DNA from 3 places in the Rhodoplanes sp. SY1 genome. Region 3 is predicted to be linked to each of the others. Evidence: riboswitches for the same ligand, from Rfam matches in the RefSeq annotation. Region 3 holds a riboswitch; each other region holds the start of a gene.
What was found. Region 3 has a riboswitch for cobalamin ahead of ABTU92_RS16855 (TonB-dependent receptor). Riboswitches for the same ligand answer to the same signal wherever they lie in the genome.
Positions count from the first base shown of each region.

Region 1 (4,125 bases), on a different contig from region 3:
TTGGTGGGGAAGCGCGGCCGCGTGTCCCGGGCGCGGCGCCAAGCGCCGCGAACCGGGACCCAGGGCGATCAGGCAAGGAATCCGCCCCGGCGCCTTCCGAGCCGCCGGTTGTGCGGCCCCTGGACCCCGGCTCTGCGGCGCCTCGGGCCTGTGGCCAGATGCGCCTTGTCCGGGGCACGAGGCTGCGAGTCGGGACGGCGGCCTCGACCAAGACGATGCGCCGTCGTCCGCGATCTCACGTCTGCGACACGAGGTCCGCCGGCACGATCTTGCCCGGATTCATCAATCCGGCCGGGTCGAGCGCGTGCTTGATCGCCGCCATGGCGGCCAGCGCCGGGGCGCCGAGCTCGGCCTTCAGGTATTTCATCTTGCCCTGCCCGACGCCGTGCTCGCCCGTGCAGGTGCCGTCCATGGCGAGCGCGCGCTCGACCAGCCGCTCCAGCAGCGCCTTGGCGCGCTTGACCTCGTCGGCGTCGTCCATGTCGACCAAGAGGCCGAGATGGAAGTTGCCGTCGCCGACATGGCCGACGATCGGCGCGACGAGGTTCGACGCGGCGATGTCCTCCTGGGTCGCCACCACGCATTCGGCGAGGCGCGAGATCGGCACGCAGACGTCGCTCGCCACCGACTTGGTGCCGCGACGAAGCGCGCCGGCCGCCCAATAGGCGTCGTGCCGGGCCTGCCACAGCCGGGTGCGGTCCTCGGGCCGGGTCGCCCAGTCGAACGGCCCGCCGCCGTGCTCCTGCGCGATGTCGCCGAACTGCGCCGCCTGCTCGGCGACGCCGGCCTCGCTGCCGTGGAACTCGACCAGCAGCAGCGGGACCTCCGGCAGGTCGAGCTTCGAGTAGGCGTTGACGGCCTTCACCTGGAGCTGATCGAGCAGCTCGATGCGGGCGACCGGGATGCCGGTCTGGATCGTCGTGATCACTGTGTTGCAGGCCGCCTCGACGGTCGGGAACGGGCAGATGCCGCCGGCGATCGCCTCCGGGATGCCGTGCAGCTTCAGGGTCAGCTCGGTGATGATGCCGAGCGTTCCCTCCGAGCCGACGAACAGCCGGGTGAGGTCGTAGCCGGCGGCCGACTTCTTGGCCCGCGTGCCGGTGGTCATCAGCTCCCCGTTGGCCAGCACCACCTTCAGGGCGAGGGTGACGTCCTTCATGGTGCCGTAGCGCACCGCGTTGGTGCCCGAGCAGCGGGTCGCCGCCATGCCGCCGAGCGCCGCGTCGGCGCCGGGATCGAGCGGGAAGAAGAGGCCCTGGTCGCGCAGATACTCGTTGAGCTGCTTGCGGGTGACGCCGGGCTCGACCACCACGTCGAGATCCTCGGCATGGACGGCCAGCACCTTGTTCATGTCGCGGGTGTCGACGCAGATGCCGCCGAACGGCGCGTTGACCTGGCCTTCCAGCGACGTGCCGGTGCCGAACGGGACGATCGGAACGCCGGCGGCCGCGCAGATGCGCACGATCTTTTGAACATCGGCCGTGCATTGCGGAAACACGACGGCATCGGGCGCCTCGCTGGGCAGCCAGCTCGCCATGTTGCCGTGCTGCTCGCGGGTGGCCGCCGCCGTGGTGAGGAGGCTCGGGCCGAATTCCTGCGCCAGCGTGGCGATCACGGACTCGACGGCGGAACGCGACGGCCGGACCGAAGCCGGCGCCGCGGCCGGGTGGGCAAGCGAAGTCATGGACGGTCAAACGCCTTTTCGGGTGTGCGGTGCAGCGTCGCAAAGCGGACACGGGCTCGCGACTTCGTCATGATTCGCTGCCATACTGGATTTATGAACATCATGCTCGACCATGCCGACCTGAAGCCGGTGTTCTTCGCTCCGTTCGTCTCGTCCGTCATGCGGGTCGAGCCGGACTGGATCGACTACAACGGCCACCTCAACATGGCCTATTACAACGTGCTGTTCGATCGCGCCGCCGACGAGGTCCTGGCGCTGATCGGCGCCGGCACCGACTATGTCGACCGGCAGCGCCATTCGTATTACACGGCCGAGACCCACGTGCGCTACCTGCGGGAGCTGAAGGCCTCCGACGCGGTGCGCGCAACCTTCCAGCTCCTCGACCACGACGCCAAGCGGCTGCACTATTTCGAGCAGCTTTTCCACGCCGACGAAGGCTGGATGGCCGCCACCCTGGAGGTGATGGCCCTGCACGTCGACATGGACGCGGCCCGCGCCGCCCCGGCCCCGCCCCTGATCGCCGCCCGCCTCGCCGAGATGAAGGCCTCGCACGCCATGCTGCCCCGCCCCGAGGCGGCCGGCCGCCGCGTCGCCATGCCGGCGCGGGTGTAGGCGCAGAGGACTACTCGCCGTCCGACGTTCGCCGCGTCGTTACCTCTCCCCGCGTGCGGGGAGAGGTCGACATTCGCGCGCCCAGCGCGGATGTCGGGTGAGGGGGCGTCGCCGCGAGTCTCTGCTTTGCGGAAGCGCCCCCTCACCCGTCTCGCCGCTGCGCGGCGAGCCAACCTCTCCCTGCGCGCGGGGAGAGGGAACCCTCCCGGTGCCGCCAGCCTGCATCGAGCCGTTCTTGTGCCGGGCAACCCGCCGTGGTTTAACGCCGATGTCGTCGGTGCCTCCACCCGGAGGTGAAACGGGAACACGGTAAGGACGTCCTCCGATCCGGACACGTTCGAAACCGCGGCTGCCCCCGCAACTGTGAGCGGAGCTCCTCGTCCGAACGCCACTGGCCGCTGCGGCCGGGAAGGCGGACGAGACCTGATCCGCGAGCCAGGAGACCGGCCGGCGACAGGCACGTTCGGTCGACGGTGGGTCGACGGAGGATTCCCCTTGAAGCTGTCCGCCGCGGCCCGCTCCGCCGTCGCCGACCCGCTCGCGCAGCGGGACCGCTCGCGCGACATGGTACGTGAAAACACCGCCCGCGACGCATCCCGCCGTCGGGCATTGGTGATCCTCACGCTGTCGGCGCTGGTCGCCGTGCTGGTGCTGCTGTCGCTCGGTCTCGGCTCGGTGCGGCTGTCGCCCACCGAGGTCGCGACCGCGCTGTTCGGCGGCGGCAGCGAGGAGAGCCGCATCATCGTCCAGGAGATCCGGCTGCCGCGGGCGATCCTCGGCGTCGCGGTCGGCGCCGTGCTGGGCCTCGCCGGCGCCGCCCTGCAGGGGTTGCTGCGCAACCCGCTCGCCGCGCCGGAGCTGTTCGGTGCGCCCCAGGCGGCGGCCTTCGGGGCCGTGCTGGTGATCGCCACCGGGCTCGCCGACGTGCTCTCCTTCGCGCTGCCGCTCGCCGCCATCGCGGCCGCCTTCGTCTCGGTGTTCGTGCTGCTGGCCGTCGCCGGCCGCAATGCGAGCCTGCTGCTGCTGATCCTCGCCGGGCTCGCGCTCTCCGCGCTGGCCGGGGCCGGCACGGCGCTGACCATGAATCTGGCGAAAAATCCGTTCGCGGCGTTGGAGATCTCGTTCTGGCTGCTCGGCTCGCTGGAGGACCGCAGCATGCGCCACGTGGCACTGGCGCTGCCCTTCGTGCTCGCCGGCGGCGCGCTCCTGCTGTCGCAGCGCCACGCCTTCCGGGTGCTGAGCCTCGGCGAGGAGACGGCCGCGAGCCTCGGTGTCGACGTCGCCCGCACGCGGCTTCTCGTGATTCTCGGCGTGGCGCTCGGGGTCGGCGGCTCGGTCGCGGTGTCGGGCACGATCGGCTTCATCGGCCTCGTCGGGCCGCATCTCGCCCGCCCGCTGGTCGGCCCCGATCCGGCCCGCCTGCTGGTGCCCAGCGCGCTGCTGGGCGCCGCGCTGCTCACCGCCGCCGACATCGCGGTGCGGCTGCTGCCGGCCACCACCAGCGTGCGGGTCGGCGTGCTCACCGCGCTGATCGGCGTGCCGTTCTTCCTGTGGCTGATCGTGCGCGAGCGGCGCTCGCTCGGCGGAGGCGTGTCGTGACCGCGCCCTATCTGGTCGCCGAGGAACTGACGGTCGCGGTCGGCGGACGCGACGTGATCACGACCCTGTCGGTGGCGTTGCCGCGCGGACAGCTCGTCGCCCTGGTCGGCCCCAACGGTGCCGGCAAGACGACGCTGTTGCGCGGGCTCGCCGGCCTCGTGGCCTCGCGCGGGGAGCTGACGGTCGGCGGCGAGGCCGTGGCGTCGCTGGCGCCACGTGAGAGAGCGAAA
Region 1 is NZ_JBEOMB010000064.1:113,169-117,293, reverse strand. It holds gene ABTU92_RS18000 (FAD-linked oxidase C-terminal domain-containing protein) at 236-1,684, opposite strand; gene ABTU92_RS17995 (thioesterase family protein) at 1,787-2,296, shown strand; cobalamin riboswitch at 2,555-2,763, shown strand; gene ABTU92_RS17990 (FecCD family ABC transporter permease) at 2,861-3,895, shown strand; gene ABTU92_RS17985 (ABC transporter ATP-binding protein) at 3,892-4,125, shown strand, end outside.
Region 1: it holds a riboswitch for cobalamin, as region 3 does, so the genes downstream of both, ABTU92_RS17990 (FecCD family ABC transporter permease) here and ABTU92_RS16855 (TonB-dependent receptor) in region 3, are expected to answer to the same signal.

Region 2 (4,125 bases), on a different contig from region 3:
GTCGAGCTCGTCGAGCGTCAGCGCCGGATCGTCCGCATAGCGCCGCGCCAGCGGGTAGCCGCCGCCGAGCGCCCCGAAGCCGCCGGCCGCGGGCGTGCGGAAGCCGCGGCGGCCGCGCCACCGCAAGGCCCATTGCACGACGAGCCGCCCGCTCTCGAACAGCGAGAGCAGGAACAGCGCCTGGATGGCGAGCTGGACGGGGGTCAGCAGCAGCTCGGAGAGCTGCGTAAAGAACGACATGGCACGACTCCGCGGGCGCTTTCCGACCGTCCGGCCCTTGGGTCTCCGACGGTCGGCGCCTCGATCCTGAATTAAATGTTATATCGTAACAATCTCGGCGCGATTGCAAGAGCGGATGAGCCCTGCCGGGTTAGCTCCCGGACGCTGTGATATTTCTGCATCGCGACCGGAGAGCCCGACCGGCTCTGTCTCGGCTTCGAAGGCTCCTGCTCGTCTCTCCGGACGCCGTGGAGCAGGCAATTCCTTCGCAGCTCGTCGCGCAGCCGCCCGTGCGCCTCGATGAGCAGCACCGAGGTGGCGCCCAGCTCGAAGAAGCTCTCAGTTGGCGGGATGTCGGCGCGGCCGAGCAGTCGGCCGAACACGGTGGCGATCCGGCGTTCCAGCAGCGACGCGGGTCCTGCCGACGGCGCCGCGGCGGCGAGCACCGGCAGGGCGCGGCGGTCGATCTTGCCGTTGACGGTGAGCGGCGGCGAGCTCGCCGGACTCGGCGTCCGCACACATCGTCTCCAGCTGTTCCGTCCGCGCGGATGCCGTGATGGCGCGCTGATCGCGACGGCCGGATCGGCGCGGTCGTGAGCCGTCGGTCTCGCAGTTCCGGAAAAGCCCGGCCTTGCACCCCGGCCGCCTTCGTGCTCATTTGAAGGCGTCTTCGGTGCCTCTCGTCGAGAGGTGAAACGGGAATGCGGTCCGGCGAACGTTCGTCACACGAGCGTCTCGCCAATGCCGCAGCTGCCCCCGCAACTGTAGACGGATCGTCGCCGATCGGAGCCACTGGGACGCCATCAGGCCATGTCCCGGGAAGGTGATCGGAGACCATGATCCGTGAGCCAGGAGACCGGCCGAAGACGCTGGTCCATTCCGTTCGACGGCGGGTCGAAAGGGGAGCGCTAATGATCATCGAATTCTGATTCCGCTTTTCACGTGATCGGTCCGCGCACGATCGGCATCGGGTCGGTCGGTGGCGCGAATGCCCGTGCGGCCTTGCCGTTCGAGCGAAGCCGATCGTCATCCGCATCCGCGGCGCATCGCGTCGGCGGGCGATGTCGCTTGCCGGCAGAACCTCTGCCGCGCATTTCGCGCTGGTGACGACGTCGCCGCTGCGCTCGCTGTTGCTCGGGCCTCGCATGCAGCCGAAGGACACCACCACCAACGAAGCCTTCAAGGGCTTCACCAACACGGCCTGTCCGTTCCTGCCCTGCCACACGGGCGTGCGCGGACAGTTCAACTGCCTGTTCTGCTACTGCCCCTTGATCGCTTACCGTTGTCCCGGTCCTTACAAGGTCTTTACCGATCGCAATGGGATCCGCCGCAAGGACTGCTCGGATTGCACCCTGCCGCACAACGGCTACGGCGGCGCCTGGAATTTCATCCAGAAGTGGCTCGAGCGGCCCGTGGTCTGGGACGGACACGAGCAGACGCGGCGTTATCAGATGAAGCCTCCTCGGACCAGATCATGACCATCGACGTCAATGCCCAGATCGCCGGCCTCGTCTCCCGCATCGCCTTCACGCCCGCCGCATTGCCGCTGCCGCGCCGCGCCCGCTCCTTGATGATCCAGGGCACCGCCTCGGATGTCGGGAAGAGCATGGTGGTGGCCGGCCTCTGCCGCGCTTTCACGCGCCGCGGCCTCGTGGTGCGGCCGTTCAAGGCGCAGAACATGAGCAACAACGCCGCCGTCGCGGCCGACAGCGATCTCCCCCCGGGACCGGATGGAGAAATCATCTACGGCGAGATCGGCCGGGCCCAGCATCTGCAGGCCCGCGCCTGCAAGGCGGCGCCGTCGATTCACATGAACCCGGTGCTGCTGAAGCCGCAGACCGACATCGGCTCGCAGGTCGTCCTGCGCGGGCGCGTGCTCGGCAACTGCCCGGCCCGCATCTATCACCGCATGCGCCACGGCATGATGCCGGCGATCCTCGACTCACTCGACCGGCTGCGCGCCGAGGCCGACCTGGTGCTGGTCGAGGGCGCCGGCTCGGGCGCGGAGATCTACCTGCGCCGCTCCGACATCACCAACATGCACCTCGCCGAGAAAGCCGACCTGCCGGTCGTGATTCTCTCCGACATCGACCGCGGCGGCACCATGGCGGCGCTCGTCGGCAGCCACGCGCTGCTCGATCCGGCCGACCGCGCCCGCGTGGTGGGATACATCGTCAACAAGTTCCGCGGCGACTTCTCGCTGTTCGATCCCGGCGTCAAGACCATCACGGCGCAGACCGGCTGGCCGTTCCTCGGCGTGTTGCGCTGGTTCCCGATCGCCGACCGGCTGCCGGCGGAGGACTCGCTCGCGCTGGAGCGCTCCGCCGAGTTCGGCGGACGGGGCCTCGTCGTCGCGGTGCCGCGGCTCTCGCGCATCGCCAATTTCGACGACCTCGATCCGCTCGCCGCCGAGCCGGGCGTCGCGCTGCGTTTCGTCCAGCCCGGCAATCCGATCCCGGTCGACACCGACGTGATCATTCTGCCCGGCTCGAAGGCGACACGCACGGATCTCGACGTGCTGCGCCGCGAGGGCTGGGACATCGACATTCTCGCTCATGCGCGCCGCGGTGGCCGCGTGATCGGCCTGTGCGCCGGCTTCCAGATGCTCGGCCGCGTGGTGCGCGACCCGCAGGGCATCGAGGGCGCGCCTGGCGAGACGGCCGGCCTCGGCCTGCTCGACGTCGAGACCGAGATCGGCGACGACAAGCGCCTCGTCGACATCGACGCGGTGGATCGCCTCAGCGGCTGTCGCGTCACCGGCTACGAGATGCACATGGGGCGCACCACGGGGCCGGGTCTGTCACGACCGTGGCTGATGCTGGACGACGGGGCAGGGCGCGCCCGGCCCGAGGGCGCCGTGTCGGCCGACGGCCGCGTCGCCGGCGCCTATGTGCACGGCCTGTTCGGCGCCGATGCGTTCCGCGGCCACTGGCTCCGGTCGGTCGGGGCGCAGGCGTCCGGTCTCGACTTCGCGCAGCGCACCGAGGCGGCCATCGAGGCGCTCGCCGACCACTGCGAGGAGAACCTCGATCTCGACGCGCTCCTCGCGCTCGCCCGCTGACTGCGGGTGTAGCGAGGGCTATGGCGGCCGATCGACGGATCGTTCCGACACTGCGGTCTCTGCATTCCGGAGGAGGTCCACTGATGACATGGGCTATCGCGTCGCGGCAGAATGGTGCCGTCAGCGCCGGCGCGTGTCGCTCTGCTCGTCGTCCGGCATCTGCGGATTGCCGGCGGCCCGGCGCGGGCTCGCCGTCGCCGCGTGCTCGCGGGCGCGGTTTGCGAGGGCCGCTCGATGCTGCTTGGTCCGACCTCTCGCGTGCCGATGCGCGGCTGATCACGCCGACATGGCCGAGCGCCTGGAAGAACGTCGTCGGCCGCTCGAACCCCGTGCCGGCGAGAACGCATGTGAGCCGTCCGCCGTCGATCGGATGCCAGTTGCCGGCGATCCGCTCGAGCATGCCGTCGGCCTCGGCCGCCACGGCGCCGCCGCGGATCGCCCAGCGGCGATAGGCGGTCGCGGTCGTCGCGGCGGTCGCGGTGTCGACGGTCGCGTGATCCATCAGGACCAGCGGTGCCCCGGGCCGCAGCGCCGCCGCGATGTCGCGGAAGAAGGCGAGCTTGGCGCCATCGATGGCGGTGATCCCGGCGATCTTGCCCTGCGCGGCGGGCCCGGAGCCGGGCTGAGCACCGCGAGATTGCCGGGCAGCATCAGGCCGAGGCTGGCGCCGAGCGTCACCATGGCGGCGACCATGGTCCGACAGTCGGAGGCGAGTGAAACGGACGTTGATCCCGCGCAGCGCCGGTTCGGCGACATTGTCGGACATGCACAGGCGGCCGATGTCGGGGACGCGGGTGAGCGCGGCCCCGCGCTTCAGCGCGTCGTCGATCGGCTTGGCAGTCTGG
Region 2 is NZ_JBEOMB010000009.1:29,886-34,010, reverse strand. It holds gene ABTU92_RS03415 (MotA/TolQ/ExbB proton channel family protein) at 1-240, opposite strand, end outside; gene ABTU92_RS03410 (phosphopantetheine-binding protein) at 312-737, opposite strand; cobalamin riboswitch at 874-1,099, shown strand; gene ABTU92_RS03405 (cysteine-rich small domain-containing protein) at 1,281-1,697, shown strand; gene ABTU92_RS03400 (cobyric acid synthase) at 1,694-3,280, shown strand; gene ABTU92_RS03395 (hypothetical protein) at 3,567-4,125, shown strand, end outside.
Region 2: it holds a riboswitch for cobalamin, as region 3 does, so the genes downstream of both, ABTU92_RS03405 (cysteine-rich small domain-containing protein) here and ABTU92_RS16855 (TonB-dependent receptor) in region 3, are expected to answer to the same signal.

Region 3 (4,125 bases):
CCTCGCGGGAGCCGAAGCCGTGCAGCAGCGTGCGCAGGATGCGACGCATGTGCGCGTTGTCGTCGATCAGAAGAAACCGCAGCCGGTTGAAGTCGATGCGGACCATGGCTCACGCGAGACTGACACGATGCCTGAAGGATCAGGCTCGATCCTGCCCGCGAAGCTTTAAGGAAGGGTTTAGGTTAACCGGGCGGGGGCGGACGCCATTCGGTTGTCGATATCAGAGCACGTCATTCCGGGGCGCCGCGCAGCGGCGAACCCGGAATCCAGCCCCGCAGTCCGTGCATGCCACTGGATTCCGGGTTCGCGCCTTGGGCGCGCCCCGGAATGACGGAGCTCGTCGCCTCAATGGCTGAACTGCTCGCGCAGGATGCGCTCGTCGAGATTGTGGCCGGGGTCGAACAGCATCAGCATCTCGATCGCGTGGTCCATGCGGATCTCGACGTGCTTGACCGAGCGCACCTCGTCGTGATCGGCGACGGCGGCGACCGGCCGCTTGTCGGCCTCCAGCACCTCGATCGTCACCACGGCGCTGTCGGGCAGGAGCGCGCCGCGCCAGCGCCGCGGCCGGAACGCGCTGATCGGGGTCAGTGCGAGCAGCGGCGAGCCGATCGGGATGATCGGTCCGCCGGTCGAAAGATTGTAGGCCGTCGAGCCGGCCGGCGTCGCCACCATGATGCCGTCGGCCGTGAGCTCGCGCAGCCGCATCTTGCCGTCCACCATCACGTCGAGCCGCGCCGCCTGGTAGGTCTGGCGGAACAGCGACACCTCGTTGATGGCGCGGTGCTCGTGGCCGCCTCCGTCGACGTCGAGGGCGCGCATCAGCAGCGGGTGGATCACGGTCGCCTCGGCGTCGTGCAGGCGCTCCTTCAGCCCGTGCTCGTGATACTCGTTCATCAGGAAGCCGACGGTGCCGCGATGCATGCCGTAGATCGGCTTGCCGGTGCTCATGAAGACGTGCAGGGTCTTGAGCATCAGGCCGTCGCCGCCGAGCGCGACGATGACGTCGGCCTCGTGCGGATCGACATTGCCGTAGCGCTGGGTCAACCGGGCGAGGGCCGCCGTCGCCTCGGGGGTCTGGCTCGCCACGAAGGCGATCCGCTCGATCTCGGCAGGCAGATGGGTCATGCGCGGCTCGTGCGGCGGATCGTTCGGTGGTTCGTGCGATACCGGCGCCGCACCGCCGCCGACGCGAAGGAGTGGCGATGGAACGGGTGGTGTTCGTCTATACGACCTTTCCGGGGCTTGTCGAGGCGGAGGAGACCGGACGCGCGCTGGTCGAGGCGCGGCTCGCCGCCTGCGTCAACATCCTGCCCGGCATGGTCTCGCTCTATCGCTGGGAGGGCGCGATCGAGCGCGGCGAGGAGGTCGTGATGCTGATCAAGACCCGGGCGTCGCGCGCCGAGGCGGTGCGGGCCGCCGTCAAGGCGCGCCATTCCTACACGACGCCGGCCATCCTGGTGCTGCCGATCGAGAGCGTCGACCAGGCCTATCTCGGCTGGCTCCTGGCGGAGACCAAGGCGGACGACGCCGAGGACTGAAGACCCGTGTTCCAGGATGCTCCGGACGCCGTCATTCCGGGGCGCACCGAAGGTGCGAACCCGGAATCCAGCGGGCGAATCCGAAGGACTTGGTTGGATTCCGGGTTCGTGCGCCTCACGGCACACGCCCCGGAATGACTCTTCCGGGTGTGGGCTTCGCGCAACACTTCTCCGGCTAATGCACTCGGGTCGGGGCCTGCACGATTGACGCGCGGGGCGCGGGCGACCGAAGGTGCGGGTGTGCTGGTTCCCGGCGGGCGACCGCCGGGAGGAAAGAGGGAACACGGAACGCGCCCCGCGAGGGTCGTGAAGCCGTGGCTGGACCCGCAACTGTGAGCGGCGAGCCGCATCCACCGTGGCCACTGGGAAACCGGGAAGGCCGGATGCAGCGACGACCCGCGAGCCAGGAGACCTGCCCGCACAGTCACCCAACCGGTGGGCGGGAAGCCCCATACGGAGCGGTCTTTCGCAGCGGTGACACCGTGACCGGCGCGGGGACCGCTATGCTCGTTCGTCTCGTGAAGCGTTTGGACACCGATCGGCCGGGACGGCCGGACGGGCGTCTTTCGCGTCGGCTCATGCAACGCGAACCGCATGACCCTTTCGCGAAGGACGACAGGAATGACCCACGACCATTCGAACCGCGCTAGGGCGGCCCGCGCCGCCGGCCTCGCCGTTCTGCTCGGCAGCACGGCGTTGCTCGGCAGCGCATTGCTGCTCGCCGGTGACGTGCAGGCCCAGCAGGCGCCGGCGACGACCGACACCGCGCTGCCCGACCTCTACGTCACCGCGACGCGCCTCGGCGGCGGCGCCGGCGGCGCGCTCGGAATCACGGGTGCGTCCACGACCGTGATCACGGCCGAGGAGATCGAGCGCTCGCCCGAGCAGACCATCCCGGGCATCCTGGCCCGCGAGCCCGGTGTCCAGGTCTCGAACCTCTACGGCGGCGTCAACGGGGCGCGCGCCACCGTCGACATCCGCGGCTTCGGCGCCACCGGCGCCCAGAACACGCTGATCCTGATCGACGGACGCCGCGTCGATCTGCCCGATCTGCAGACCTTCGACTGGGGCTCGGTGCCGATCAACGCGGTCGAGCGCATCGAGGTGACGCGCGGCAACTCCGGCGGCGTGCTGTACGGCGACGGCGCCGTCGGCGGCGTCATCAACATCGTCACCAAGAAGGCGACCGGACGGCCGAACGGCGCCCGCGCCGAGGTCGCCTACGGCTCGTTCAACCAGGTCGAGGGCAGGGGCACGGCCTTCGCGTCGAGCGGGCCGCACGCGCTGGCGCTCTATGCCAATGCGGTGCGCTCCGACGGCTATCGCGACAACGGCCAGTATCATCAGACCAACGCCGGCGGCGACTATCGCTACACCCGCGACTGGGGCAGCTTCTATCTGAACACGACGCTGAGCGACCAGGTGCTCGGGCTTCCGGCCGGCCGCCGCGTCGACCCGACGCTCGGCCTGAATCAGCTCGCGACCGACCGCCGCGGCACCAACACGCCGTGGGACTTCGCCAACCAGCAGCAGGCGACGGCGACCACCGGCGTGACCTACGACCTGACGCCGGGCGCCGAGCTGATCGTCGACGGCGGCGTGCGGGTCCGCAAGCAGCAGGCGGCCTATTTCCCGTCCTGCCTCGACACCTTCACGGGCGTCTACAACTCGGCCTGCCGGCAGCAGATCGGCTCCGCCTACGACACGTCCTATTTCGAGTCCTCGCTCGTCACCTCGTCGGTGACGCCGCGCCTCAAGGTCGACACGACGGCGTTCGGCCTGCCGCTGAAGTCGCTGAGCGGCGTCGACGTCTATCACACCGACTATTCGTCGCCGCGCGCCCTGACGGAGGGTGCGGCGCCGCTGCACCAGTACGATCTCGACCAGACCTCGCTCGCCGCCTACACGATGAACACGGTGACGCTGTTCTCCACGACCGACGTCTCGGTCGGCGGGCGCGTGCAGCGGACCTCGCTGTCGGCGCGCGATGCCGTGAACGCGGCGGCACCGGGCTATCTCTACTTCGGCTTTCCGACCGTCGTGCAGGCGAACCCGCTCGACGACACCCAGACCAACCGCGCCTGGCACATCGGCATCGAGCACCGCTTCAACCAGCAGCTCACGCTGTTCGGCCGTACCGCGCAGAGCTTCCGGGTGCCGAATGTCGACGAGCGCATCGGCAGCGCGCCCTACGGCATGCCGAGCAATTTCGCGCTGAAGACCCAGACCTCGCGCGACTGGGAGGCGGGCGTGAAGGTGACGGCCGGCCCGATGTTCCTGCAATGGAGCATCTACGACATGGTTCTGGAGAACGAGATCTTCTACTCGCCGTTCACCACCACCAACGTGAATCTCGATCCGACCCGGCGCTACGGCTCCGAGGCGCTGGCGACCATGCGGGTCTCCGACACGGTGCGGCTGAAGGGCAGCTATGCCTATACGCGCGCCGTGTTCCGGGAGGGCGTCTATGCCGGCAACGACGTGCCGCTCGTCGCGCGCAACACGGCGGGCGTCGGCGTCGTCTGGAACATCCTCGACAGCCGCCTGGTGTTCACCGGCGACGTGCGCTTCGTCGGCTCGCGCC
Region 3 is NZ_JBEOMB010000061.1:7,895-12,019, forward strand. It holds gene ABTU92_RS16840 (response regulator) at 1-106, opposite strand, end outside; gene ABTU92_RS16845 (NAD kinase) at 346-1,128, opposite strand; gene cutA (divalent-cation tolerance protein CutA) at 1,206-1,541, shown strand; cobalamin riboswitch at 1,769-1,976, shown strand; gene ABTU92_RS16855 (TonB-dependent receptor) at 2,163-4,125, shown strand, end outside.